Sagittula sp. P11: one gene and its partner. The protein of the gene in region 2 binds, or shares a complex with, the protein of the main gene of each other region. Links are inferred from orthologs where the notes say so. Each region holds a gene or a part of one and is shown on either strand. Other genes may lie near its edges. The genes, in order: ccmE and ccmB.

Region 1 (16,674 bases), 3.7 Mb from region 2 along the record:
GCCGCAAGCGGGCCATCGACCAGTCCGCCTGCAACAAGGACTTTTCCTGCCTGAAGGGGTTCTGCCCGTCGTTCGTCACGCTGGAAGGCGCAGAGGTGAAGAAGGCAGAGGTCGCCAAGCTCGAATTGCCGGACATGCCGCAGCCTGACCTGCCGAAGATCGACGGGACGTTCAACGTGGTCGTGACTGGCGTCGGCGGCACCGGGGTCGTGACCATCGGCGCGGTTCTGGCGCAGGCGGCTCAGATCGACGGCAAAGGTGCGGCCATGATGGAGATGGCGGGCCTCGCCCAGAAGGGCGGCGCGGTGCACATCCACCTGCGCATCGCCGAAAAGCCCGACGACATCTCGGCCGTGCGCGTGGCGACCGGCGAGGCGGACGCGCTGATCGGCGGCGATCTCGTGGTCAGTGCCGGGGCGAAGACGCTGGGTCTGACGAGGGCCGGGCGCACCGGCGCTGTCGTGAACAGCCACGAGATCATCACCGGCGACTTCACCCGCAACACCGAGTTTGCCCTGCCGATCGACGCGCTGAAACTGGCGCTCGAGGCACGGATCAAGGACCGGCTCGCGATGTTCGACGCCAGCGACCTTGCCAAGGCGACGATGGGCGACTCCATCTTCTCGAACATGATGATCCTTGGCGCGGCGTGGCAAATGGGGCTGGTGCCGCTGTCGCACGATGCGATTGCCGCCGCGGTGGAACTGAACGGGGCCGCCGTCCAGCGCAACCTGCGCGCGTTCGAGATCGGACGCTGGGCCGTTCTGCACCCGCAGGATGCCGCGCGCCTGCTGGAGCCGGTCGTTGTCGACAAGCCGAAGTCGCTGGACGAGAAGATCGCCTTCCGCGCCGATCACCTCGTGAAATACCAGGACGAGGCGCTGGCCGACAAATACCGCGCGCGCATGAAGGACATCGCCGATCCGCGCCTGAAAGAGGCGGTCGCGAAGGGCTATCACAAGCTCCTGGCCTACAAGGATGAATACGAGGTCGCGCGCCTGCACCTCGAAACCCGCGACAAGGCCCGCGCGCAGTTCGGCGGCGACTTCGAGATGACGTTCCACCTGTCTCCGCCGCTGGTGGCGAAGGAAGGGCCGGACGGACGCCCGGAGAAGAAACCCTACGGCGAGAAGATGCTGAAGGTTTTCGGGATGCTGGCGCGGATGAAGGGTCTGCGCGGCACCGTCTGGGACGTCTTCGGACGGTCGGAAGAACGCCGGATGGAGCGGGCGCTGATCGCACAGTACGAGGCCGACATGGCCGAATGGCTGCCGAAGGCCCGGCCAGAGATCATGGATCCGCTGATCGCTCTGGCGGAACTGCCGCTCCAGATCCGCGGGTTCGGCCCGGTCAAGATCGCTAACGAGGCAAAGGCCGCCAAGCGCCGCGAGGAGTTGCTGACGCTCTTGAAAGCAGGCGGCGCGCCGGTGTCTCAGGCGGCGGAATAACCGCTCACACCTTGCTCGTCGGCGCGGAAGGGGTGTCTTCCACCGGGCCGACGACCTTCCGGGCGAGCGTCATGAACGTCTCGCGTTCTTCGGCGGTCAGCCCGTTCAGCACGTCCTCTTGCAGGGCCGTCACGACAGGCAGGATCGTCTCGTACATGGCTGCGCCCTCTTCGGTCGGGCGGACCTCGCGGGCGCGGCGGTCGTGCCGGCTGACCTCGCGCCGCACCAGTCCCTTCTGTTCGAGCCGGTCGATCACGCCACCAATGGTCGCACGGTCATAGGCGATGGCCGCCGCGACGCTGGCCTGGTCGATGCCGGGGCGCGCGATGATCGCGTCGAGGGCGGCGAACTGTACGGGCGTCAGATCGTACCCGGCATCCGCCATGTGCCGCGAGAACACCTGCGTCGAAATCTGGTTCAGCCGTCGAATCAGGTGACCGGGCATGGCATGCACTTTCATCGCGCGCTCCGCAGGTTCGGTGTTTCATGAAAGTCAGCAAAGACAATAGGTTCACGGTAATGATTTGTACACTTATTTTTATTGACGGAAAATGATATGTACAGTTATCAATTGGTGCCGGAAGGGCTGCGGCGCGAGGAGGAGAGACCATGCAATTCTATCTGGACGGCTTTCGTGGCGGAGATCCGGACATCCGCAACGCCGCACCCAACCGACGGGACAGGGGGCCACATGCGCCCCTGCCAAGGGAGGTGGACGTGCTGATCGCGGGCTGCGGTCCGGCGGGCCTCTGCCTCGCGGCGCAGCTCTCGCGGTTCCCGGAGATCGACGTGATGATCGTCGAGCGCAAGCCGGGACCGATCGAGAAGGGGCAGGCGGATGGCGTGAACACCCGCACGATGGAGATGTTCCAGGCCTTCGGTTTCGGCGAGAAGGTGAAGCGCGAAAGCTGCTGGGTGAACCAGACGGCCTTCTGGTCGCCGGACCCCGCGAACCCCTCCCATATCCGCCGGATCGGCAGGGTGCAGGACGTGCCGGAGGACAGCTCCGAGATGCCGCACACGCTCATCAACCAGGCCCGCATCCATGAGTTGTTCCTCGACGTGATGCGCAAGGCGCCGTCGCGGCTGGAGCCGGATTACGGCTGGTCGGTCGTGGATGTCGTGGTCGATCCGGACACCGAGGATCACCCGGTTACGGTCACGCTGGAAAACACCGGCATCAATCCCGGTGAGACGGCGACGGTCCGGGCCAACTACGTGGTCGGCTGCGACGGCGCCCGATCCAACGTGCGCAAGGCCATCGGCGGGCAGTTGCACGGCGATGCCGCGCACCAGGCCTGGGGTGTGATGGACATCCTCGCCAACACCGACTTCCCCGATGTGCGCCAGAAGTGCCTTGTCGCCTCGCAGTCCGAGGGCAACATCCTGATCCTTCCGCGGGAGGGCGGTTATCTGTTCCGGATGTATGTCGAGTTGGACAAGCTGAACCCGGACGAGCGTGTCTCCAGCCGCAAGTTCTCGGCCGATGATATGATCGCAGCGGCGAACCGGATCATGGCGCCCTATACCATCGACGTGAAGCAGGTGGTCTGGTGGTCGATCTACGAGATCGGGCACCGCCTGACCGACCGTTTCGACGACGTGGGCCCGGGCGAGGACCGCAACCCGCGCGTCTTCACCGCCGGGGACGCCTGTCACACCCACAGCCCGAAGGCCGGGCAGGGGATGAACGTATCGATGCAGGACAGCTTCAACCTCGGCTGGAAGTTGGCGCATGTGTTGAGCGGCCGTGCCGACGCCAGCCTGCTGCGCACGTATTCCGCCGAACGCTGGGTGGAGGCCAAGCGCCTGATCGACACGGATCACCAGTGGGCGCGGATCATGTCGGCCCCACCGGGCCAATCGGAACTGGACGGCTCGGGCATGCCGCGGTTCCAGAAGCAGTTCATCGAGAACCTGATGTTCACCGGCGGCCTCGCGGTGAAGTACGATGCGTCGGCCCTGACGGCGGAACCCGCCCACCAGCACCTTGCCACGGGGGAGGAGATCGGGCGCCGGTTCCACTCCGCGCCGGTGGTGCGCGTGGCGGACGCCATGCAGATGCAGCTAGGGCATGTGGCGGAGGCGGACGGGCGCTGGCGCATCTACGCGTTTGGTGGGAGGGACGACACCTCCGCGCCCGGCTCGGCCATCCACCGGCTGGCGGAGTGGCTGGAACAGGACCCTGCCTCTCCGGTGGTGCGCTGCATACGTGAGGGCGAGGACCCGGACGCGATCATCGACCTGCGCGCGGTGTTCCAGCAGACGTTCGAGGCTGTGGCGATGGAGGACATGCCGCCGCTCCTGAAACCGATCAAGGGGCCGCTGGGCCTTCAGGATCACGAGAAGGTCTTCAGCGTCGATCACAAGGGGATGGGCGACATCTTCGACATGCGCGGCATCGACCGCGAGAAGGGCTGCATGATCGTCGTGCGGCCCGACCAGTACGTCGCCCATGTCCTCCCGCTGGACGGCACGGCGGAACTGGCGGCATTCTTCGATGGCGTTCTCTTGCCGCAAGGGTAGGCGGGTGCGGTGGCGCGGTCCCGGGGCTGCGTCATCTTCCCGTCATCATGGCGTTACAATTTCTGGCCAGAACGCGCGAACCGCAGTAAGGACTGCGGCATCACGCGCAGGGGGAGGAGCCATGCCCGTCATCCGCAAAGATGTGACCCGGGACATTTCCTACGCCTATTCGGCCAGCACACGCAGCGGCCGCGCGATGATACGCTTCATGGAAAACGCCACCGGGCGCCTCGGGCTGATCCGCCGGGCCGCCGGCTACGAATCCGAGGTGGCGCAGGGCCGTGACTTCTGGGAGGTCATGGTGGAGCGCTACGGGCTCCAGCTTGAGGTCATCGGCGGATCGCTCGACAACCTGCCGAAGGACGGGCCGCTCGTCGTCATCGCCAATCATCCCTACGGCATCCTCGACGGACTGATGCTGGGGCATATCCTGTCGGTGGTGCGCGGCGATTTCCGCATTCTGGCGCACCGGGTCTTTCGCAAGGCGGAAGAGTTGAACCGCGTCGTGCTGCCGATCTCCTTCGACGATACAAAGGAGGCGGTGCAACTGAACCTCGATACGCGGAGGGAATGCCTGCGCTATCTGGGCGACGGCGGCTGCATCGGCATCTTCCCGGGCGGCACCGTGGCCACGGCCGAACGGCCCTTCGGTCAGCCGATGGATCCGGGCTGGCGCACCTTCACCGCGAAGATGATCGCGAAGTCCGGTGCGACCGTCGTGCCGATCTATTTCGACGGCCACACCTCGCGGCTGTTCCAGCTTGCCTCGCACCTGCACACGACGCTGCGCATGGGGCTGCTCATCAAGGAATTCCGCAAGCGCGTGGACACACCCGTGCGTGTCGCCATCGGTCAGCCGATCCCCGCGCATGAGATCGCCGAACGCGCGAAGGACGCGCGCGCGATGATGGATTTCCTCCGGCAAAGAACCTATGAGTTGTCGCCGACGCCGCTCAAATCTCTCGACTACGGGTTCGAGTTCGAGGAAAAGCACAAGACACGGCGGCATTGACGCGACAGGCACACGGGGCAGGACATGGCGGTTGGTGTATTCGATTCGGGCCTCGGCGGCCTGACCGTACTGGATGCGGTGGTGAAGCGGCTGCCGGATGTGCCCTTCGTCTATTTTGCCGACAGCGCCCATGCGCCCTACGGCGTGCGCGATGCCAACGACATCTACGATCTGACCACGCAGGCCGTTTCGCGCCTGTGGGACGAGGGCTGCGACCTTGTCGTGCTCGCCTGCAACACCGCCAGCGCCGCGGCGCTGCGCCGGATGCAGGAATCCTGGGTCCCGCGCGAGAAGCGCGTGCTGGGCGTCTTCGTGCCACTGATCGAGGCGCTGACCGCACGCCAGTGGGGTGACAACTCTCCGCCGCGCGAGGTGGGTATCCAGCACGTCGCCCTTTTCGCGACACCCGCCACGGTGCGCAGCCGCGCATTCCAGCGTGAACTGGCGTTCCGGGCGATCGGTGTCGACGTCGAAGCGCAGGCCTGCGGCGGACTGGTCGACGCGATCGAGGAAGGCGACATGATCCTCGCGGAGGCACTGGTGCGCAGCCATGTGGACGCCCTGAAGCGCAAGATGCCGACGCCCGAAGCAGCCATCCTCGGCTGCACGCACTATCCGCTGATGCAGGAAATCTTCCAGGATGCGCTGGGGCCGGAGGTGCACGTCTACAGCCAGGCGACGCTGGTGCCGGATTCGCTGGCCGACTACCTCGATCGGCACCCGGACATGATGGGCAAAGGCACGACGAGCCGGTTCCTGACGACGGGCGACCCGGCGCGTGTGTCGCGTCATGCCACCCAGTTCATGAAGCGCCAGATCACCTTCGAAAAGGTCTGACCTCAGGCGCTCAGGTCCCTGATCACCCGGCAGGTCAGCGATGGCTCGGCGGGTGGCGGGGGTGGGAACCTCAGGTTCAGGTAGCCGCGCAGGTAGAACATGATCTCCTTCGTGGCGCCGCGAGGAAACCGTTTCTCGAGCTCGCGGCGCGTCAGGGAGAAATAGCAGGGCAGGGTCGTGGTCGTCCCGTCGAGCCGCCGGAACCCCATGGACCAGCCGTCGAAGCGCCGCATTCGGGCCGGGCCGTAGAACATCACCTTCATCTTGTAGTGCCGGGGATCGCGGTAGATCCTCTCCAGCGTCTGGTCGAGCATGTCCTGCGGCCCCTCCAATACCTCGAAGAAGTTGCGCGACTTGTAGAGCAGCAGGCCGCTCACTTGCCGGAGGGCGTTGTGCTTTTCCGTCTCGGCCATGAGGCGGTCGAGGATCCGGTCGCTCAGCCGGGTGCGCGTGTGGCTGATGCAGATCGCCCGGACCAATGGCGCGCCCTTGGCCTCTTTGCCCGGCCCGGTGGCGGATGCGCCGCCGGTGATGTGGTCGAAGTCGACCACTGCCATGCCGGAATATCGCTGTCCCGTTGCGACCCGTCCGGGCCGTGCGATGGATGTCATGGCGTTCATCGTTAACCCTCCTTCCGGCAAAGCGCCTTGCGGCCGTCCGCCACCGAAGGAGGGTTCTCTGTCCAGCCATTTGCCCGCACTGCGGGCGGCTTCGGAGCAGGGGACACCGCCATCCTGCGAGGGACGCCTCGCCCAACAGCATTTCAATCAAATATTAACGGTTCGCTTGAGCGTGGTTGCCCGTCCGTTTTGACCTTGCGTCACAGACCGGGACTGCCGTTCAGCTGCGCGGGTCTCGCGGGCCGGTGTCGCCTTCCCACCAAGCCTGTGTCAGGCCCTGATAGACGATGATCCGGCTGCCTTCCGGAAAAGCGCGCAGCATGTCCCGGCGATAGGGCAGGCTCTGCCCGTCACGCCCGTGTTCGTCGCGCCACGCGAGGCGGTAGAGACGGCGGGAATTGACGGTGATGTGGGTGCGCGCATGTTCGGTGACCACGGCCCGTTCGCGTGCACCGTAGCGACGTGCGCGCAGGGCGGCGATGGCGCGCCGGGCCGGAACCCAGAGCGCGACTAGGAACACCACGCCGAAGACCAGCGCGATCCCCTGCGTCACGGCAGAGGCGCTCCGGTTCTCGCCCCGCGACAGTTCGATCATGTTCGGCTCGGACGCGAGGTACCAGAGGGTGATCGGCGTGCCGATGGCGCTTCGGTCATGGGTGGCGGCATCGGTGTTCTGTTCGACGGTGAGCGGCGCGCCGCCGTCCGGCGTAAACCCCACCTTCACGAAATAGGAGCGTGTCTCATCCCCGTCGCTATCGCGCGAAATGCGGATATCGCGGCCGAGCACGGTGCCCACGGCCTCGACCCCCTCGGCATCGAAGCGCTCCGCCGTGCGGAGCGTGAAATGGCTGACCAGCGTGAGGATCAGCGTGATGACCAGCGGGATATACGCGATCCAGCCGCCCATCCGGTGAAAGAGGCGGAAAAAGGAGACCGGTCTGGCAAGGGACGGTTCGGCTGGCATGGCGCGGAGATTGCCGCTGGGGCAGGTCAAGATCAAGCGCAGGTCACTGGTGTCGGACGATTTTTTGCGGCCCTGTGTCCGGGCTGGGGAATAGGAAGGTAGTGCGGCGCGGGGCGCGTATCGAAAGGCGCATGTCGGTCGCCACGGCGTGGTCCGCCTTTCGGTATCGGATAGGCGTACCGAGCGAAGCAGTTGCGACAGATGCGTTTTGGCGCTAATGCAGAAATCAAAGGAGATACTGCATGATCGGGACCCGCAACGATTTGCGACGATGACGTTCATGCCGCGCCAGGGCGCGGCACCTGCAGCCCATCCTTCGTTTTCATGAAAGGTGTCTCATGACCCAGTCCATCGCCATCATCGGCGCGTCCGGATACACCGGCGCGGAACTCATCCGGCTGATCGCCACCCACCCGTCGTTCGAGATCAAGGCGCTGGCCGCCAATTCCAAGGCCGGCCAGAGCATGGCCCAGGTCTTTCCGCACCTGCGCCACCTCGACCTGCCGACTTTGGTCACGTGGGAACAAATCGACTTCTCCGGGATCGACCTTTGCTTCTGCGCCCTGCCGCACAAGACGAGCCAGGAAAGGATCTCGAAACTGCCCAAAAGCCTGAAGATCGTCGACCTGTCGGCGGATTTCCGTCTGCGTGACCCGGCCGCCTACAAGACGTGGTACGGCAACGATCATGCCGCGGTCGAGATGCAGGAAGAGGCGGTCTACGGCCTGACCGAGTTCTATCGCGACGAGATCGCCGGGGCGCGGCTGGTGGCGGGTACCGGGTGCAATGCGGCCACCGGCCAGTACATCCTGCGGCCGCTGATCACCGCCGGCGTGATCGACCTGGACGAGATCATCCTCGACTTGCAATGCGGCGTCTCCGGCGCGGGCCGGTCGCTGAAGGAAAACCTGCTGCACGCCGAGCTCTCGGAAGGGACCAACGCCTATTCGGTGGGTGGCACGCACCGGCACCTGGGCGAGTTCGATCAGGAGTTCTCGAAGCTGGCCGGGCGCGAGGTGAAGATCCAGTTCACGCCGCATCTCGGGCCCTTCAACCGCGGCATCCTCGCCACCTGTTACGTCAAGGGCGAGGCTGAGGCGATCAACATGGCGCTCGAGGCGGCTTATGCCAACGAGCCCTTCGTGGAGGTGCTGCCCTTCGGCGAGACGCCCTCCACCCACCACGTGCGCGGGTCGAACTTCGTGCACATCGGGGTGGTGGCGGACCGGCTGCCGGGACGGACCATCGTGGTCGCGACGCTCGACAACCTGTGCAAGGGGTCTTCCGGGCAGGCCCTGCAGAACGCCAACCTCATGCTGGGTGTCGAGGAAACCGCCGGGCTGATGCTGGCGCCCTGCTTCCCGTAGGATCGTGCGTACTGACAGAGCGCGCTTTTGCGCGCGCTCTGTCTCCCGGGGCGCTGCCCCGGACCCCGAGGTATTTGGGCCAAGATGAAGGGTTGTGTGCGGCCCGTTCCGCCAATCGGGACGGGCAAATCGCCACAGGTCTCCCCGCGGGGCGGGGAATCGCATATATAGCGATGCACCGATCTTTGGGAGGACGGACATGGCACTGAAATCGCTGAAGAAGAAGCGGCGGATCCAGGTTGTGGCGCTGGCGGCGGTCGCACTGATCGTGTCCACCGGCCTGATCGGCTATGCGATGCGGGACGGGATCAACTTCTTCCGCTCCCCGAGCCAGGTGATGGAGGAGCCGCCAACCCCGAACGAGGTCTTCCGCATTGGTGGCCTGGTGGAGGACGGCTCTCTGGAACGGGGCGTCGGCGAGACGGTCAGGTTCCGGGTGACGGACGGGGGGGCGACGGTGCCGGTCGTCTTCACCGGCGTGCTGCCAGACCTGTTCGACGAGAACCAGGGCATGGTGGGCACCGGCCGTTACGTGAACGGTGTCTTCGAAGCCTCTGAAATCCTTGCGAAACACGACGAGACATACATGCCGAAGGAAGTGGTCGACGCGCTCAAGGCGCAAGGGGTCTACCAGGAACCCGAGAGCTGATCGTGGGCGTCTGGCGCCGGATCATGGTGTTTCGCTCAGGGCGCCCAGTCGACTGACCGGACCGTAGAATAAGGGACCGCTTAAGTGGATTCTCAGTCCACCTTTGACATCGCGGTCAGGATGCGGCGGGCGGAGTCGGGGTTGATGTCCGTGTCCCGGATCGCCGATCCACGCGTCTCATCCCTTTGTATCCCGTTGCCGGAGGGCGGTGCTGTCCACTGCTCGGCAGGCAGAACGAGCGCTATGCGGAGGCCGGCGCGCGGCGCGCGGGTGATGTGCACCAGCCCGCCCGATTGCCGGGCGAATCCCGAGACGGCGGAGAGCCCGAGGCCCGAGGCTTCCGTCTTGCCCTTGGTGGTGTAGAACGGCTCAGTCAGTAGGGCGAGGGCTTCCTCGGGCACGCCCGGGCCGTTGTCCTCGACGAAGATGACCGTAAAGGGCGGCGGGCATTCGGCGTTATGTGCCGGGTCGGGAGGGGCATCGCGTGTCTCCACCCAGATGCGAACCTTGCCGTTCCCGAGCGTGGCGTCCTGCGCATTCAGGCAGAGCTGCACGAGGCAGGTTTCCAGCATGTCGGCATCCACGTAGGCGGTCGGGGCGTCGGCCGGTGGTACGATCGTGATCTGCATCCCCGGGTCGAGCAGATCGCCCAGCAGGTCCTGCAGCCGGTCGAGGAAGCCGCCGAGGGGCAGGCTCATGGGGTTGAGGCGCGTGCGGCCCGAGGAGGCGAGCAGTTGCTGCACGGTGGAGGCCGCCCGGCGCGCGGCCCTGCGGCTGAGGTCGAGTGCGGCCATCCGATCCTCCGGCGTGTCGAGCATCTCGAACAGTTCGAGATGGCCGAGGATGACGGTCAGCTGGTTGTTGAAGTCATGCGCCACGCCGCCGACGAACTGGTTCAGCGCGCGGGCCTTCTGGGCGTTGGCGTACTTCTGCTGCGCTTCGCGCAGCTGTGCCTGTTGCCGCGCGTCGGCCAGCAGCGAGACGATGACATAGGTCGTCAGGGCGCCGTCCGCGACGAGGACCAGCGCGGCCTCCTGCCAACTGCGCGTCAGCGGCAGGGCAATCGCCGCCGCCGCCCCGAAGATCGTCAGCAGAAGGCATATGTCGACGGCAATGATCGCACTGTCCCTCTGACGCCTGTGCAGCAGGTAGATCGTGTAGCCGATCAATGTGACCGCGGCGGCAAAAATCATGCCGGGGCCGGGGGCGTCGGCGAGGATCCAGATCGGCAGAGACAGGAAGATCAGGCCGGAGATGGCGTAGGCCGCAAGCACGACCGCGATGTCGAACAGCGGCGTGCGCACATTCCGCCGCGCAAGCAGCGCCATGATCGTCAGTTCCGAGCCGGTGTGTGCAATGAACCAGAGGATGACGAGCGGGTCGGGCCGGGCGATGTAATAGGCGGTGGCGCCGATGCCGACGAGCAGGATGCGCAGCAGCGTGTCGGACCGCGATCTGTGCTCGGCCCGGCGAATCTCCTCGAGCCTGTCGTCGTATGTTGGAGAAGCCATAGCGTGCACCCTGCGCGTCCCGACCCCCGGCAAGCGCCGGAAACCGGATGCCATCATAGGCGGGCGGAGACAATCGCTCTATGGACGTCAGGGTGGTATTGCCCTGCGACGCGGTCTCATGCGTATAGGGCTGGCGCCTTTGGGTTGCGCCAGCCCGTTGCTGTCATCTCAGGATGGAGCGACCGGCATAGATCGCGGTGTCTTCCAGCATCTCCTCGATCCGGATGAGCTGGTTGTACTTTGCAAGCCGGTCGGAGCGCGCGAGGCTGCCGGTCTTGATCTGGCCGCAGTTGGTGGCGACGGCGAGGTCGGCGATGGTGGCGTCCTCGGTTTCGCCGGAGCGGTGCGACATCACGTTGGTCATGCGCGCGCGGTGCGCCATCTCGACCGCCTGGAGCGTTTCCGTCAGCGTGCCGATCTGGTTGACCTTCACCAGCATGGAGTTGGCGCAGCCCTTCTCGATGCCCATCGACAGGCGCTTGGGGTTGGTGACGAACAGGTCGTCGCCCACAAGCTGGCAGCGGTTGCCAAGAACGTCGGTCAGCATCTTCCAGCCGTCCCAGTCGTCCTCGGCGCAGCCGTCCTCGATGGAGATGATCGGGTAGTCGTTTACCAGCGCCTCGAGGTACTTCACGTTGTCTTCCGGCGAGAGCGACAGGCCTTCGCCCTTCATCTCGTACTTGCCGTCCTTGAAGTACTCGGTAGAGGCGGCGTCGAGCGCGAGGTAGATGTCTTCACCCGGCTTGTAGCCCGCTTTCTCGATGGACTTCAGGATGAAATCGAGCGCGTCGCGCGTGCCCTTCAGTTCCGGTGCAAAGCCGCCCTCGTCGCCGAGGCCGGTGGACATGCCCGCTGCCGAAAGTTCCTTCTTCAGGGTGTGGAAGACCTCGGACCCCATGCGCACGGCGTCGGCGATGTTCTCTGCCGCGACCGGCATGATCATGAATTCCTGGATGTCGATCGGGTTGTCCGCATGCTCGCCGCCGTTGATGATGTTCATCATCGGGACGGGCAGGGTGCGGGCAGAGGTGCCGCCGACGTAGCGGAACAGCGGCTGGCCGGAGAAGTCGGCGGCGGCCTTCGCGCAGGCCAGCGACACGCCGAGGATCGCATTGGCGCCGAGGCGGCCCTTGTTGTCGGTGCCGTCGAGCTCGATCATCGTGAGGTCGATGGCGACCTGTTCGGTGGCGTCGAAGCCGACGATGTTCTCGGCGATCTCGCCGTTCACGCTGGCCACCGCATCGCGGACGCCCTTGCCCATGTAGCGCGACTTGTCGCCGTCCCGCTTCTCCACGGCCTCGTGCACGCCGGTCGATGCGCCGGAGGGCACGGCGGCCCGGCCCATTGTGCCGTCTTCGAGGAGAACGTCGACCTCGACGGTCGGGTTGCCGCGGCTGTCGAGGATCTCGCGGGCGTGGATGTCGATGATGGTGCTCATGGCTGTCTCCGGAGCTGGGCGTTTGTCCGGAGGTTTATCAGGCCGGGGGGGAAAGTAAACGGTGGCGTTACCGCTAACACGCCTTCTGGCGTGCGGGTTGCGCTAACGCCGGTGCCGCGGGCGCCACGGTGCGGGCTAGGGCGCGTTCCCTGAGGAAGGTGTAGAGCCCCGCGGCAAAGATGATCCCGGCGCCGAGGTAGGTCATCAGGTCGGGACGGTCGCCGAAGATCAGCATGCCAAGCGCCGGGGTGAACAGCAGGCGGGTGTAGCGGAAGGGCGCAACGACAGAGGCCGGTGCCATGCGCATCGCCGTCGTGATGGCGAGGTAACCCAGCGTGGTCACGACGATGGCCCCCAGCATGAACCACAGCGTCGGGGCGGAGTAATCCGACGGCCGGTCAGCCAGGCTCCACAGCAGGATGCCGGCGGGGATGGTCACGGCGAAGCCCCAGGTGGAAATGGCGAGGGCCGGGATATGCGACGGCGAAAGGCGGGTGACGAGGTCGCGGCCCGAGAGGCCAGCAATGCCCATCACCGCAAAGAGTTCGTACCCGGTGAAGCTGGCCGACCACGGGCGGATCACCAGCAGCATGCCCAGGATCCCGGCGGCCACGGCGAACCAGCGGCGCGGGCCGATAACTTCCTTCAGGAAGATCGCCGCACCGATGGTGACGATCAGCGGTCCGGTCTGCATGATCGCCGCGAAAACCGGCAGAGACACATGGGCCAGGCCGTTGACGAGACCGATGGCGCCGATGATCTCGAATCCGTTGCGCAGGAGGATCATCGGGTGCAGCGCATCCCTGGTCAGGACCTTCACCCGCATTGCCATGGCCAACGCGATGAAGAACACCGTGCCGCCGATGGCAACGAGGGTCATCGCCTCGCCGATGGGCGCGCGCTGGGTGGCCAGCTTGTAGAAGGCGTCGGACCCGGCCAGCAGGGCCATGGACAGGATCATGAGAAGAATGGCGCGGAGGGTCATGCGGCCTTGTGACCGGGTTTGCAGGATTCGGCAAGATGCATGCCGAGCGCACATTTCTGCTGGTGTCAGGGAACCGCCGCCGCCGTCGATCGAGGGTCAGGCGGGCGACATAACCGGCGGATTGTCAGTTCGACGCGGTCTGCAGTTCCTGCAGGTGGGCTGAACATCCGCGCAGCGCCGCGTAGTCGTCGGTGACCAGATGCACCGGGAACTGTTCCATGAAGGCGGCGAACCGCCCCTTGTCCCGGAACGCCTCGGCAAAGCCCAGGTCCATCAGGTGCGGTCCGAGGTGCCGGATGACGCCGCCCACTAGGAAGACGCCGCCGAAGGGCAGGTTGGTCAGGGCAAGGTCGCCCGCGTACCGTCCAAGATAGCGGACGAATATCTCCGCCGCTTTCCGGGCGCGTTCTTCTCCCGCTGCGTAGGCCTCCATCACCGCGGCGGCTTCGCGGCGGCCGGCACCGTCCCCGATGAACTCGTCGAGGTTCTCGAGTCCGCGGCCGGACAGGATTTCTTCCATGCCGGAGGAAGGGATGCGCTTGCTCATCCAGTCGATCAGCCGCAACTCCTCCGCATCGCGGGCCTGAAGCGTGATGTGCCCGGCCTCCGCCGCGGGGACCAAAGTCAGCGTGCCCGATGTGTGGACCGGCACTGCGTTCAGCCCGGTGCCGACGTTGACAACCAGCCGTACGTCGCTGGGGGCGGGCTGTCCCGGCATCAGCGTGAGCAGGCTGCCGGCATCGAGATGCGGGACGGAGTGGCCCTGCGCCTGGAGGTCGTTCAACACCACCACGCGCGCGCCGCCGGTGCGGGCCGACAGGGCCCGTGCATCGATCGTCCAGTCGAGATTGGTGAGCGTACCGACCCCGTCCTTCACCGGCCCGGCCATGTCGATGCAGATCGCGCCGACCAACGGATAAGCGGAAAGGTAGGAGTCGAGGATCGGCTCGAGCCCCGGGTGTTCGGCGTTGCGGTAGCGCTGGATGGTGCCGGTCAGCACCTCGCCCCCGTCGCAGAGGGCGACACGTGTATTCGTGCCGCCGATGTCGACGGTTACGGAAACGGGGGTGATCATGGCTGATCCCTTCAGCTTTGCAGCGCGGCCTTGAGTTCGTGGTAGGAGGATTTCGCCGTTCTTTCAAGTGTTTCGAAGTCGACGTGCACCAGCCCGAAGCGCTTTTCATACCCCAGGGCCCACTCGTAGTTGTCGAGCAGCGACCAGATGAAATAGCCCGACACCGGCACGCCCGCGGCAATTGCCCGCTGCACCGCGTCGAGGTGATCCTCAAGGAAGGCGATCCGCGATGGATCCTTCACGGCGCCGTCGACCAGCACGTCTGGAGAGGCCATGCCGTTTTCCGTGACGTAAAGCGGCAGGTCTCCGGTGTACTCCCTGGCGGTGCGCGTCAGGAAATCTTCCAGCCCCTGCGGGTAAATCTCCCAGTCCATGAAGGTCTTGGGCAGCGGCCCTTCGACCTCTTTCAGTGAGGGGAAGGGCGTGGCATCCGGCGCGATCAGCTTGCGGGTGTAGTAGTTCAGCCCGCACCAGTCGAGCGGCGCCTGGATCGTCGGGAAGTCGTCCTGCCAGCCCTCCGGCAGATGCGGCTCCAGCCCGTCGAGCGCCGCCTGCGGGTAGGCGCCCTTGAACACGCCGCCCAGGAACCAGCGGTTATAGATCGCGTCATAGCGGGCCGCGGCGGCCTGCGCTTCGGGGGTGCCGTCGGCGGGCGTGGACCATTCGAGGTTGAAGACCCCGCCGAGGTTCGACATGCCGAGACCCCGCATCGTCTGGATGGCCGTACCATGGGCCAGAAGGACGTGGTGCATCGCACGGGCGGCGGCGCGCACGTCGCGCAGGCCGGGCGCGTGGCCGCCCATGAAATGCGACAGCCACGCCACGCACCACGGCTCGTTGATCGGCGCGACAGAGAACATCCGGTCGCCAAGCCGCTTCATGGCGATCTCGGTAAACTCGCCGAACCAGGCTGCGATTTCGCGGTTGCGCCAGCCGCCCTTGTCGGCCAGCGCGGAGGGCAACTCCCAGTGATAGAGCGTGGCACAGGGCTTCAGGCCGCGTTCCAGCATCGCGTCGGTCAGCCGGTCGTAGTAATCCAGACCTTCTTCGTTCGGCGTGCCGGTGCCCTCGGGCAGAACGCGCGCCCAGCTGATCGAGAAGCGGTAGGCGTCGAGTCCCGCCGCCTTCACCAGATCGAGATCCTCGGCGAAGCGGTGATAGTGATCGCAGGCGCGGTCGCCGTTCTCGGCACGGACCACGTTGCCGGGGGTGGCGGCGAAGTCGTCCCAATGGGTGCGGCCCGCACCGCCGAAGGCATGACCCTCGATCTGGTAGGCGGACGTTGCGGTGCCGAAGAGGAAACCTTCGGGGAAATCGGATCGCTTGTGGCGCATGGAAAAACCTTATGTCGGTTGGGGGACCTTGCGGGCCGGGCCGGTGGAGGTGCCGATGATCAGCTCTGCCTCCATGAGGTGTGTCAGGGGTTTGCCGCCGGGATTGCGGATATGGTCCAGCAGCATTTCCGCCGCACGTTCCCCGGCCTCGCGGACGGAGGAGCGTGTGGCGGTAAAAATCGGCACGGAATGCCCGTTCTTGAGGTATCCGAGGTCGTCGTCATGGGTGATGACCGAGATGTCGCGCCCCATCTGCAGCCCGGCATCGTGGATCGCGCGGCGCACGCCGATGGCCGTGATCATCGACGAGACGAGGAAGGCCGTCGGCGGGCGGTCGGCGGCCAGCATTTCGGCGGCGGTGCGGAAGCCGTAGACCTCCGTCATTTCCTCGGCCCGCATCAGGGCCGGGTCGGGTGTCATTCCGCGCCCTGCCAGTGCCGCCTCGTACCCGATTCGTCGGCGATAGGCGAAGTCCATGAACTCCAGCCCGTTGATCAGGGCGATGCGTTCGTGCCCGAGGTCCAGTAGGAACTCCGTCGCACGCTGGAAGGCCCCGGCGTTGTTTATGTCGAGCCAGGAGTACGGCTCCGTCACCTGGGATGCGCGGCCATGCACCAGGAAGGGCATTCCGAGCTCCGTCAGCAGGGCGATTCGCGGGTCGGACATCTTCGGGCCGTGCACGATGATGCCGTCGACGATCCCGCGCGCGTCGATGGAACGGTAGGCCTTTTCCTCTTCCATGTCGGAGACGAGGGAGATGACGATCTCGTACCCGGCGCGGGAATAGGCGTTGCCGGCGCCCGCGATGAAATCGCCGAAGATGGGATTCACCATCTCATGGCTGGCAGAGATCGGAAGGATGTGACCGATGGCATGGGCGCGGCCTGTCGCCAGACCCTTGGCGCGCG
Region 2 (7,540 bases):
CGCCGTGATCGGTGCATACGCAGGCACGCAGGACAGCAAGGCCCCCTGCGACACCCGCCAGGAAACCACCGTCTGCGATCTCTGACGACGCCCCCCCCCTTCATCTTGGTGAAAAATACCTCCGCCGGAGGCATCCGCCCTGCCCACGCGCACCCGCGCCGGGCAAGGGTCAGTCGGCCAGCGCCTTCTCCAGTTCCGGCACGAACCGCTGCTCGTAGTCCGAGCCAACCAGCGGCCCCACGAACTTGAACAGAACTGTGCCGTCTCCGTCCACGATGAAGGTCTCCGGCGGCGCGGTCACGCCCCAGTCGATCGCCGTGCGGCCGTTCGGGTCGAAGGCCACTGCCTCGAAGGGGCTGCCCTCGTCCTCGAGGTAGGACCTGGCGTTCTTCGCCTGGTCCTTGAAGTTCACGCCGAGGATCGGCACCCCGTCGGCCTGCAACGCCAGAAGTTGCGGATGCTCCGCCCGGCACGGCGGGCACCAAGAGGCCCAGAAGTTGACCAGAACGACCTCGCCCCGGGCCAGCATCTCAGGCGTGATGCCGGGGTAGCCTTCCAGCGCGACATCCGTCACCGCCGGGGCGGGCTTGCCCTCGAAAACCGATTCAAGCCGGTGCGTCTCGTCGCTGTTCTTCAGCCCGAGGTAGGCCATCACCCCGAAGGCGGCGAAGATCACCGGCGGCAGGATCATCAGCGGCGACACCTTAGCCATCCTTGCGGCCCTCCACCTGTTCCAGTTCGCGTTTCACGCGCCGCGAGCGCAGGACCGAAGCCACGATCAGCAGCCCCAGCAGCGCCAGCGACACCGCGTAAGAGGCCAGCACGGGCCCCGCATACTTGCCGAGTTCCGGGATCATGCCACCCGCTCCCGCGCCAGAAGCGCCCTTGTCCGTCGCGCCCGGATCTCCGTCTGGGTGCGCAGGAAGACCAGTGCGATGAACAGCAGCACGAAGCCCGCCATGCAGACGAACAGCGGCACCGCGTAGACGTTGGACACCCGCTCTTCCGTGTCGCCGGCCAGCGCGCCCGCGCGCATGACCGAGGCACCCTGGTGCAGACCCTGGTTCCAGAAGTTGACGGCGTAGCGGCTGAGGATCGCAAAGACCGAACCCACGAGACACAGGATCGACGTCAGGTCCGCCGCCGTGTCGTCGTTCTCGATCGCCTCCCAAAGCGCCATGTAGCCGAGGTAGAAGAGAAACAGGATCAGGAAGGATGTCAGCCGCGGGTCCCATGCCCACCACGTGCCCCACATGGGCTGGCCCCAGATCGCGCCCGTCGCCAGTGCGATCAGCGTCATCACCGCCCCCACCGGCGCCGCGGCCCGGGCCGCCAGCGCGCTCACGTGGTGGCGCCGCACGATCCAGATCAGCGAGGCGACCAGCATCATCAGCCAGGCGTTGATCGCCATCAGCGCCGCAGGCACATGCAGGTAGATGATCTTGACGGTCGACCCCTGCCGGTAGTCGTCCGGCGTCAGGAAGAACCCCCAGAAGAGGCCGCCCACCAGCGCCACGACAGCCGCGGCCGAGAGCCAGGGCAGCACCCTGTCCGTGGTCCGGATGAACTTGACCGGATTGGCATATTCCCAGATCGACGCCATGGCTCTCCCTACCTTCGCCTCCGGTTTCCATGAACCCCAAATATCGGCCCGAGGCAATATGTCCCCGGGTGCCCGACGGCCCACCTCACCTGAGGTTGATCCGCAGGACGGCGGCGCTGGCAAACGGCAAAAGCGCGATCACCCCAAAGCTGATCCCGGCCAGCATCGCCAGCGGCGTCGCCACCGGCAGCCCCTCTGCCCCGCGCCGCGCCACCTCTGCGCCGAAGATCAGCGTCGGCACGTAAAGCGGCAGCACCAGCAGCGACATCAGGAGGCCGCCGCGCTTCAGCCCAACGGTCAGGGCCGCCCCGAAGGTGCCGATCACCGACAGCGCGGGCGTCCCCAGGGCGAGGCTGACGAAGACCCACAGGTAGCCCTCGGCCGGCAGGCTCAGCAGCACGCCCAGCATCGGCGCCGCGACCACCAGCGGCAGACCCGTGGTGATCCAGTGCGCCAGCGCCTTCACGCTGACGATCCCCTCCATAGGCAGCGGCGCCGTGGCCAGCAGGTCGAGCGACCCGTCTTCCCAGTCGAGGGCGAGGATGCGGTCCAGCGACAAGAGGCAGGCCAAAAGGGCGCCGATCCACAGCACGCCGGGCGCGATGGTCGACAGGAGACCCGTCTCCGGCCCCACGCCGAAAGGCACCAGCACCGTCACGATCAGGAAGAACGCGAGCCCGAGGCCAAAGCCCCCGCCCGCCCGCACCGCCAGCCGCAGGTCCCTGACCAGCAGCGCGATCACAGGAAGGCCTCGTCTTCCACGGCAACGCGCGGCTTCGCCTTGAAAGGGGTCACGTCCAGCACGTCCGCCTCCAGCCCGAGGTCGATGTGCGTCGCCATCAGCGCCGATCCCCCGCCCGCAAGGTGCGCGCGCACCGCATCGGCGAAGAGTGCGACAGAGGCCGTGTCCAGCGACACCGTCGGCTCGTCCAGCACCCACACCGGGCGGCCCGTCACCATCAGCCGCGCCAGCCCAAGCCGACGCTTCTGACCGGCACTCAGGCTGCCCGCCAGCCGGTCCCGCAACGGGATCAGGTCGAAGGCCTCGATGGCGGGGGAAATGCCTGCGGTGCCAAAGACCTGCGCCCAGAACCTCAGGTTTTCCGTGACCGTCAGCATGGACTTCAGACCGTCGGAATGGGCAGCGTACGCGATGCGCTCTCCGGCGCCCTCGATCTGCCCTTCCAGCGGCGGCTGAAGCCCGGCGATGGTGCGCAACAGCGTCGTCTTGCCTGACCCGTTCGGACCGCGCAGAACCAGCGCCCTGCCGGCGCCGATCCCGAAGGTCAGCCCTTCGAGCACCGGCACGCCCCCGCGCGCGACCCCCAGACCGGATACCTGCAAAACCGTCACCGAAGGCCCTGACTTGTCATGGAAATGCGTCCTCCGCCTCAGACCGGCAGCACCGCCAGCGCGACGCGGCGCCCTTCGCTGATCAGCACGTTGTAGGTCCGGCAGGCAGAGGGCGAACTCATCACCTCGACCCCCAGCCCCTCGGACTCCAGCCGCTCCCGCAACTCCGTCGGGAGAAAGGCGATCTCGGCCCCGGTGCCCACGAGGATCACGTCAACCATGTCGACGAAACTGAGCAGGCTGCCCTCGTCCTCGAAACCGCCCCAACCGGCCTTGCCCTTGTCCCACAGCAGCAGCGCACCTTCATGCACCTCGCCGCCGACACGGAAGAAGCCCGGTCCGTAGCCGTCCACGGGCCGGGCGTCGGTATAGATGATCTCGTTCAGGCGCATGTGGCCTCCGTCGTTCAGGCGTCGACGTCACCGAACTGCGTGCCCGGCGTGTCCGCGGGTTTCGACCAGTCGCGCTTCACCCCAAGCCGCAGCAGGATGGCGGAGGCGACGAAGATCGACGAATAGGTGCCGACGATAATGCCCCACGTCATGGCGAAGACGAAGCCGCGGATCACGTCGCCGCCCAGCACCAGAAGCGCGATCAGCGCCAGAAGCGTGGTCAGCGAGGTCATGACCGTCCGGCTCATGGTCTCGTTGATGGACATGTTCAGGACCTCCTTGAGGTCCTTCGACTTGTACTTGATCAGGTTCTCGCGCACCCGGTCGAAGACCACCACCGTGTCGTTCAGCGAATAGCCGACGATGGTCAGCAGCGCCGCGATGATCGCCAGGTCGAAGCGGATCTGCAACTCGCTGAAGATCCCGATGGTCAGCGCCACGTCGTGGATCAGCGCGATCACCGCCCCCAGCGCGAACTGCCATTCGAACCTGAGCCAGATGTAGACCAGCACCGCCGCAATCGCGAGGCACACCGCCAACACGGCGGTATGGATCAGCTCCTGCGAGACCTTCGGACCCACCGATTCAACAGAGGTGAAGCGGATATCCGGAGCGACCTCCTTCAGGGCTGCTTCGGCGGAATCGATGACCTCGGTGCTGACCGCTTCCTCGCCGTCCTGCGCACCGATGCGCACCATGGCGACGTTTTGGTCGTCGCGGAAGTTCGGGTCGAACACCTCCGAGATCACCGTGTCGCCCAGCCCCAGCGGCGCCAGCGCGTCGCGGTAGGCGCCCACGTCGACCGGCTCCGCGCTCTCGGTCCGGATCGTCGTGCCGCCGCGGAAGTCGATGCCGTAGTTCAGCCCCTGGATGAAGAAGCTTGCCAGCGCGATGACCACCATCACCCCCGAGATGCCGAGCCACAGCTTCGATCTCGAGAAGAAGTCCCAGTTCAGATCGTCCTTGACCAGTCTCAGTCGCATGTCAGGCTCTCTCTCAAACTTCGATGGTCTTGGGGCGGCGGCGTTCGAACCACGTCACGATCAGCACCCGCGTCACGAAGATCGCGGTGAAGACGGAAGTGATGATGCCGAAACCCAGCGTGACCGCGAAGCCCCGCACCGGGCCGGAACCCATCACGTAGAGGATCACGGCAGTGATGAAGGTGGTGATGTTGGCGTCGACGATGGCGCTCAGCGCCTTTTCATAGCCCAGCTCGATCGCCCGCGCCGGTCCGCGCGCCGTCTTCAGCTCCTCGCGGATGCGCTCGAAGATCAGCACGTTGGCGTCCACAGCCATGCCGACCGTCAGCACGATCCCCGCGATCCCCGGCAGGGTCAGCGTCGCCCCGATCAGGCTCAGCAGGCCGAACATCAGCGCGACGTTCAGGATCAGCGCGATGTTGGCGAAGACACCGAAGAGACCGTAGCTCGCCACCATGAAGCCCAGCACCGCGACAAAGGCCACACCCGTCGCCAACTTGCCGGCCTCGATGCTGTCCTGCCCCAGTTCCGGACCGATGGTCCGTTCCTCGAGAAACTCCAGTCCCGCGGGCAGAGCGCCTGCGCGCAGCAGCACGGCGAGGTTGGTCGATTCCTCGACCGTGAAGTTGCCGGTGATGATGCCCGCGCCACCGCCGATGTGGCTCTGGATCACGGGGGCAGAGATCACCTCGTCGTCCAGCACGATGGCGAAGGGCGAGCCGATGTTCTCGGCGGTGTAGTCGCCGAACTTGCGCGCGCCGCCGGGGTTGAAGTTGAAGCTCACCGCCGGGCGGCCGTTCTGGTCGAAGGTCGGCTGCGCGTTGGTCAGCTCTTCCCCGGTCACGACCGGGGTCTGCTCCAGCACGTAATACAGCCCCTGCTCGTCCAGCGAGGGCAGCAGCTCGTTGCCCGGTCCGGGCGCGTCGTTCTGGTTGGTGGTCCGGCCGACGACCGGCTGGAAGGTCAGCTGCGCCGTGGTGCCGATGATCTCTTTCAGTTCCGCCGCAGAGCCGATGCCCGGCACCTGGATCAGGATGCGGTCGAACCCCTGCCGCTGGATCGTCGGTTCGCGCGTGCCCACCTCGTCGATGCGGCGGCGGATGATCTCCAGCGACTGTTGCAGCGTGCGGTCGTCGGTTGCCTGCTTCTCGGCTTCCGACAGCGTGACGACCAGTTCGTCGCCCTCGCCGCGCACCTCGATGTCTGACGCGCCCGCGCCGGTCAGCGTCACGACCGGCTGCGCAAGCCCGCGCACCACCTCGATGGCGCGCTGCATGCCTTCCGGATTCGACAGCTTGACCCGCAGTTCGCCGCGGTCGACGGCCTCGGAGTTCCAGCGGATCGTGCCCACCGTGTCACGCTCGTCGCGCAACAGGTCCCGCACTTCCGGCCAGAGCGACTCCATCCGGGACTTGTAGACGTCCGTGGTCTGCACCCGCGCCAACAGGTGCGCACCGCCCCGCAGATCGAGCCCGAGGTTCACCAGCCCCGACGGCAGGAAAGACGGCCACTGGGCCTCTGCCGCGCGGTTCTCCGACGTGTCGGCGCCCGCCTCGATGGCCTTGACGGCGTCGTTGTGGCTTTCGACCCGTCCGTAGAACAGGTTCGGAATGGCCAGAAGCAGGCCCACCACGACGGTGAGCCAGATCAGCCAGCGCTTCCAGGCGTCGATCTGCAGCATTTGGGTCTCAGGCCTCTGCGGGTTCGGTCTTGGATTTCACCGCCGCGATGGTGGAGCGCATGATGCGCACCTTCACGCCTTCGGCGATCTCGACCTCGACCTCGGCGTCGTCCTTGACCTTGACGACCTTGGCGATGATCCCGCCCTGGGTGACGATGATGTCGTTGCGGCGGATCGCCTCGATCATCGCCTTGTGCTCCTTCACCTTCTTCTGCTGCGGGCGGATGAGGAGGAAATACATGATCGCGAAGATCAGGCCCATCATCACGAAAGAGGAAAGGGCGTTCTGGTCCATTGGATGCTCCCTGCTGGATCTCTGTGTCGGATCTGCGGGGCATCCCCCGCTAAATTGGCCGTTACCTATGCGGCCCTGCGCCGGGATGCAAGGTGCGCGGCAGGCTGGCAGATGGTCGCGCAGGCCCGTCCCGCGCTATGCTGCGGCCATGTTACGGGTATTGCTCCTGGCGCTGGCCGCCGCCCTCCTGCCCGTCCCCGCCCCTGCGGAGGACGCGGTGGGCCGTCTGAACCTCGCCGGCTACCGCCACCGCGAGATGTGCACGGCGACGCTCGTGGCCCCCGATATCGCGCTGACCGCGGCGCACTGCGTCACAACGCCAGCCGACGGATATCTCAAGCGGATCGGGGACATGACCTTCGTCGCGGGCTGGGACGGGGAGCATCACGCAGGGGCTGCGCGAATCAAGGCGGTGACCGTGCATCCGAAGGCCTACGACAACGGGCGTTTCGACATCGCCCACGACATCGCGCTTGTGACGCTCGACCAGCTGCTGGAAGTCGCGCCGTTGCCTGTCGGCATTGGCGTTCCGCCGGGACCGATGACCCTGATGGGCTACCGCCGCTCCGTCCCGCACCGGCTGACGATCACGCCTTTGTGTTACGGCGACGAGACAGGCCCGCTCTGGCGGCTCCGCTGCCGGGTGGAACCCGGTCAGTCAGGCGGCCCGGTCTTCCTGGGCGAGGACCGCGCCCGCCGCATCGTCGCCGTCATCGCCGCGGTGGTAGAGGAAGAGGCCATCGTCGTCCCCGTCGACAGCTGGCTCCTCGCCCAACTCGCCAACCTCCGCGACTGACCTCTCCCTGAGCGTCAGACGCTGCGGAGCCAGCCCTTCAACCAACACGGAAGACAGGGGAACGGCGGCGGATATGCCAGAGACCCGGACAAGCCTCCCCGCATCGCCCGGCACCGACGCGCTCTGACGTCCGGCCTCGTAACGGAGACCTCCAACGCGACAAGGAAAACCGGCCAGACACCCGAATGCCCGGCCGGTCATCAGCCCAAAAGTCAGCACGGTAAACCTCAGACGCGGCTCACCACCCGGACATGCCCGTTCAGGTCGCGCGCAAGAGCGTCGGCAAAGACCGCCGCGTCGTGGCCGTTGACCGACAGCACCGCACCCGCGTCGCTGTCGCGCAGTTCCGCCACCGGCGCGCTGCCGTCCGCCGGGATCAGCGAGGGGTGATAGAGCAGCAGTTCCACCTGCTCGCCCCTCTGCCAGTCGCGGATCAT

The links.
Region 1: the proteins of ccmB (region 2) and ccmE are in contact, whole or in part, in a solved structure (PDB 8CE8), measured with the Escherichia coli proteins. The link is inferred for Sagittula sp. P11 from one-to-one orthologs.

Annotation. Positions count from the first base shown.
Region 1 is NZ_CP021913.1:119,429-136,102, reverse strand. The notes cover bases 7,777-10,698. They hold ccmE (cytochrome c maturation protein CcmE), read left to right. Parts: upstream 7,777-8,973; coding sequence 8,974-9,423; downstream 9,424-10,698. Other genes in these bases: CDO87_RS00625 (ATP-binding protein), read right to left, coding at 9,516-10,698; argC (N-acetyl-gamma-glutamyl-phosphate reductase), read left to right, coding at 7,777-8,774. Also shown: CDO87_RS00670 (indolepyruvate ferredoxin oxidoreductase family protein), read left to right, coding at 1-1,448; CDO87_RS00665 (MarR family winged helix-turn-helix transcriptional regulator), read right to left, coding at 1,453-1,908; CDO87_RS00660 (FAD-dependent monooxygenase), read left to right, coding at 2,058-3,974; CDO87_RS00655 (lysophospholipid acyltransferase family protein), read left to right, coding at 4,096-4,986; murI (glutamate racemase), read left to right, coding at 5,011-5,823; CDO87_RS00645 (BLUF domain-containing protein), read right to left, coding at 5,826-6,443; CDO87_RS00640 (DUF3592 domain-containing protein), read right to left, coding at 6,664-7,407; more of argC, read left to right, coding at 7,746-7,776; more of CDO87_RS00625, read right to left, coding at 10,699-10,934; eno (phosphopyruvate hydratase), read right to left, coding at 11,098-12,372; CDO87_RS00615 (DMT family transporter), read right to left, coding at 12,446-13,357; CDO87_RS00610 (glucokinase), read right to left, coding at 13,482-14,432; CDO87_RS00605 (GH1 family beta-glucosidase), read right to left, coding at 14,444-15,766; CDO87_RS00600 (substrate-binding domain-containing protein), read right to left, coding at 15,776-16,674. UniProt on the Escherichia coli protein: Heme chaperone required for the biogenesis of c-type cytochromes. Transiently binds heme delivered by CcmC and transfers the heme to apo-cytochromes in a process facilitated by CcmF and CcmH.
Region 2 is NZ_CP021913.1:3,813,199-3,820,738, reverse strand. What follows is about bases 518-3,482. They hold ccmB (heme exporter protein CcmB), read right to left. Parts: upstream 2,346-3,482; coding sequence 1,689-2,345; downstream 518-1,688. Other genes in these bases: secF (protein translocase subunit SecF), read right to left, coding at 3,363-3,482; CDO87_RS18445 (Mth938-like domain-containing protein), read right to left, coding at 2,995-3,348; ccmA (heme ABC exporter ATP-binding protein CcmA), read right to left, coding at 2,342-2,947; CDO87_RS18460 (heme ABC transporter permease), read right to left, coding at 854-1,603; ccmD (heme exporter protein CcmD), read right to left, coding at 705-857. Outside these bases: CDO87_RS27445 (hypothetical protein), read left to right, coding at 1-85; more of CDO87_RS18470, read right to left, coding at 170-517; more of secF, read right to left, coding at 3,483-4,331; protein translocase subunit SecD, read right to left, coding at 4,345-6,012; preprotein translocase subunit YajC, read right to left, coding at 6,020-6,307; CDO87_RS18425 (serine protease), read left to right, coding at 6,456-7,103; CDO87_RS18420 (calcium-binding protein), read right to left, coding at 7,331-7,540. UniProt on the Escherichia coli protein: Required for the export of heme to the periplasm for the biogenesis of c-type cytochromes.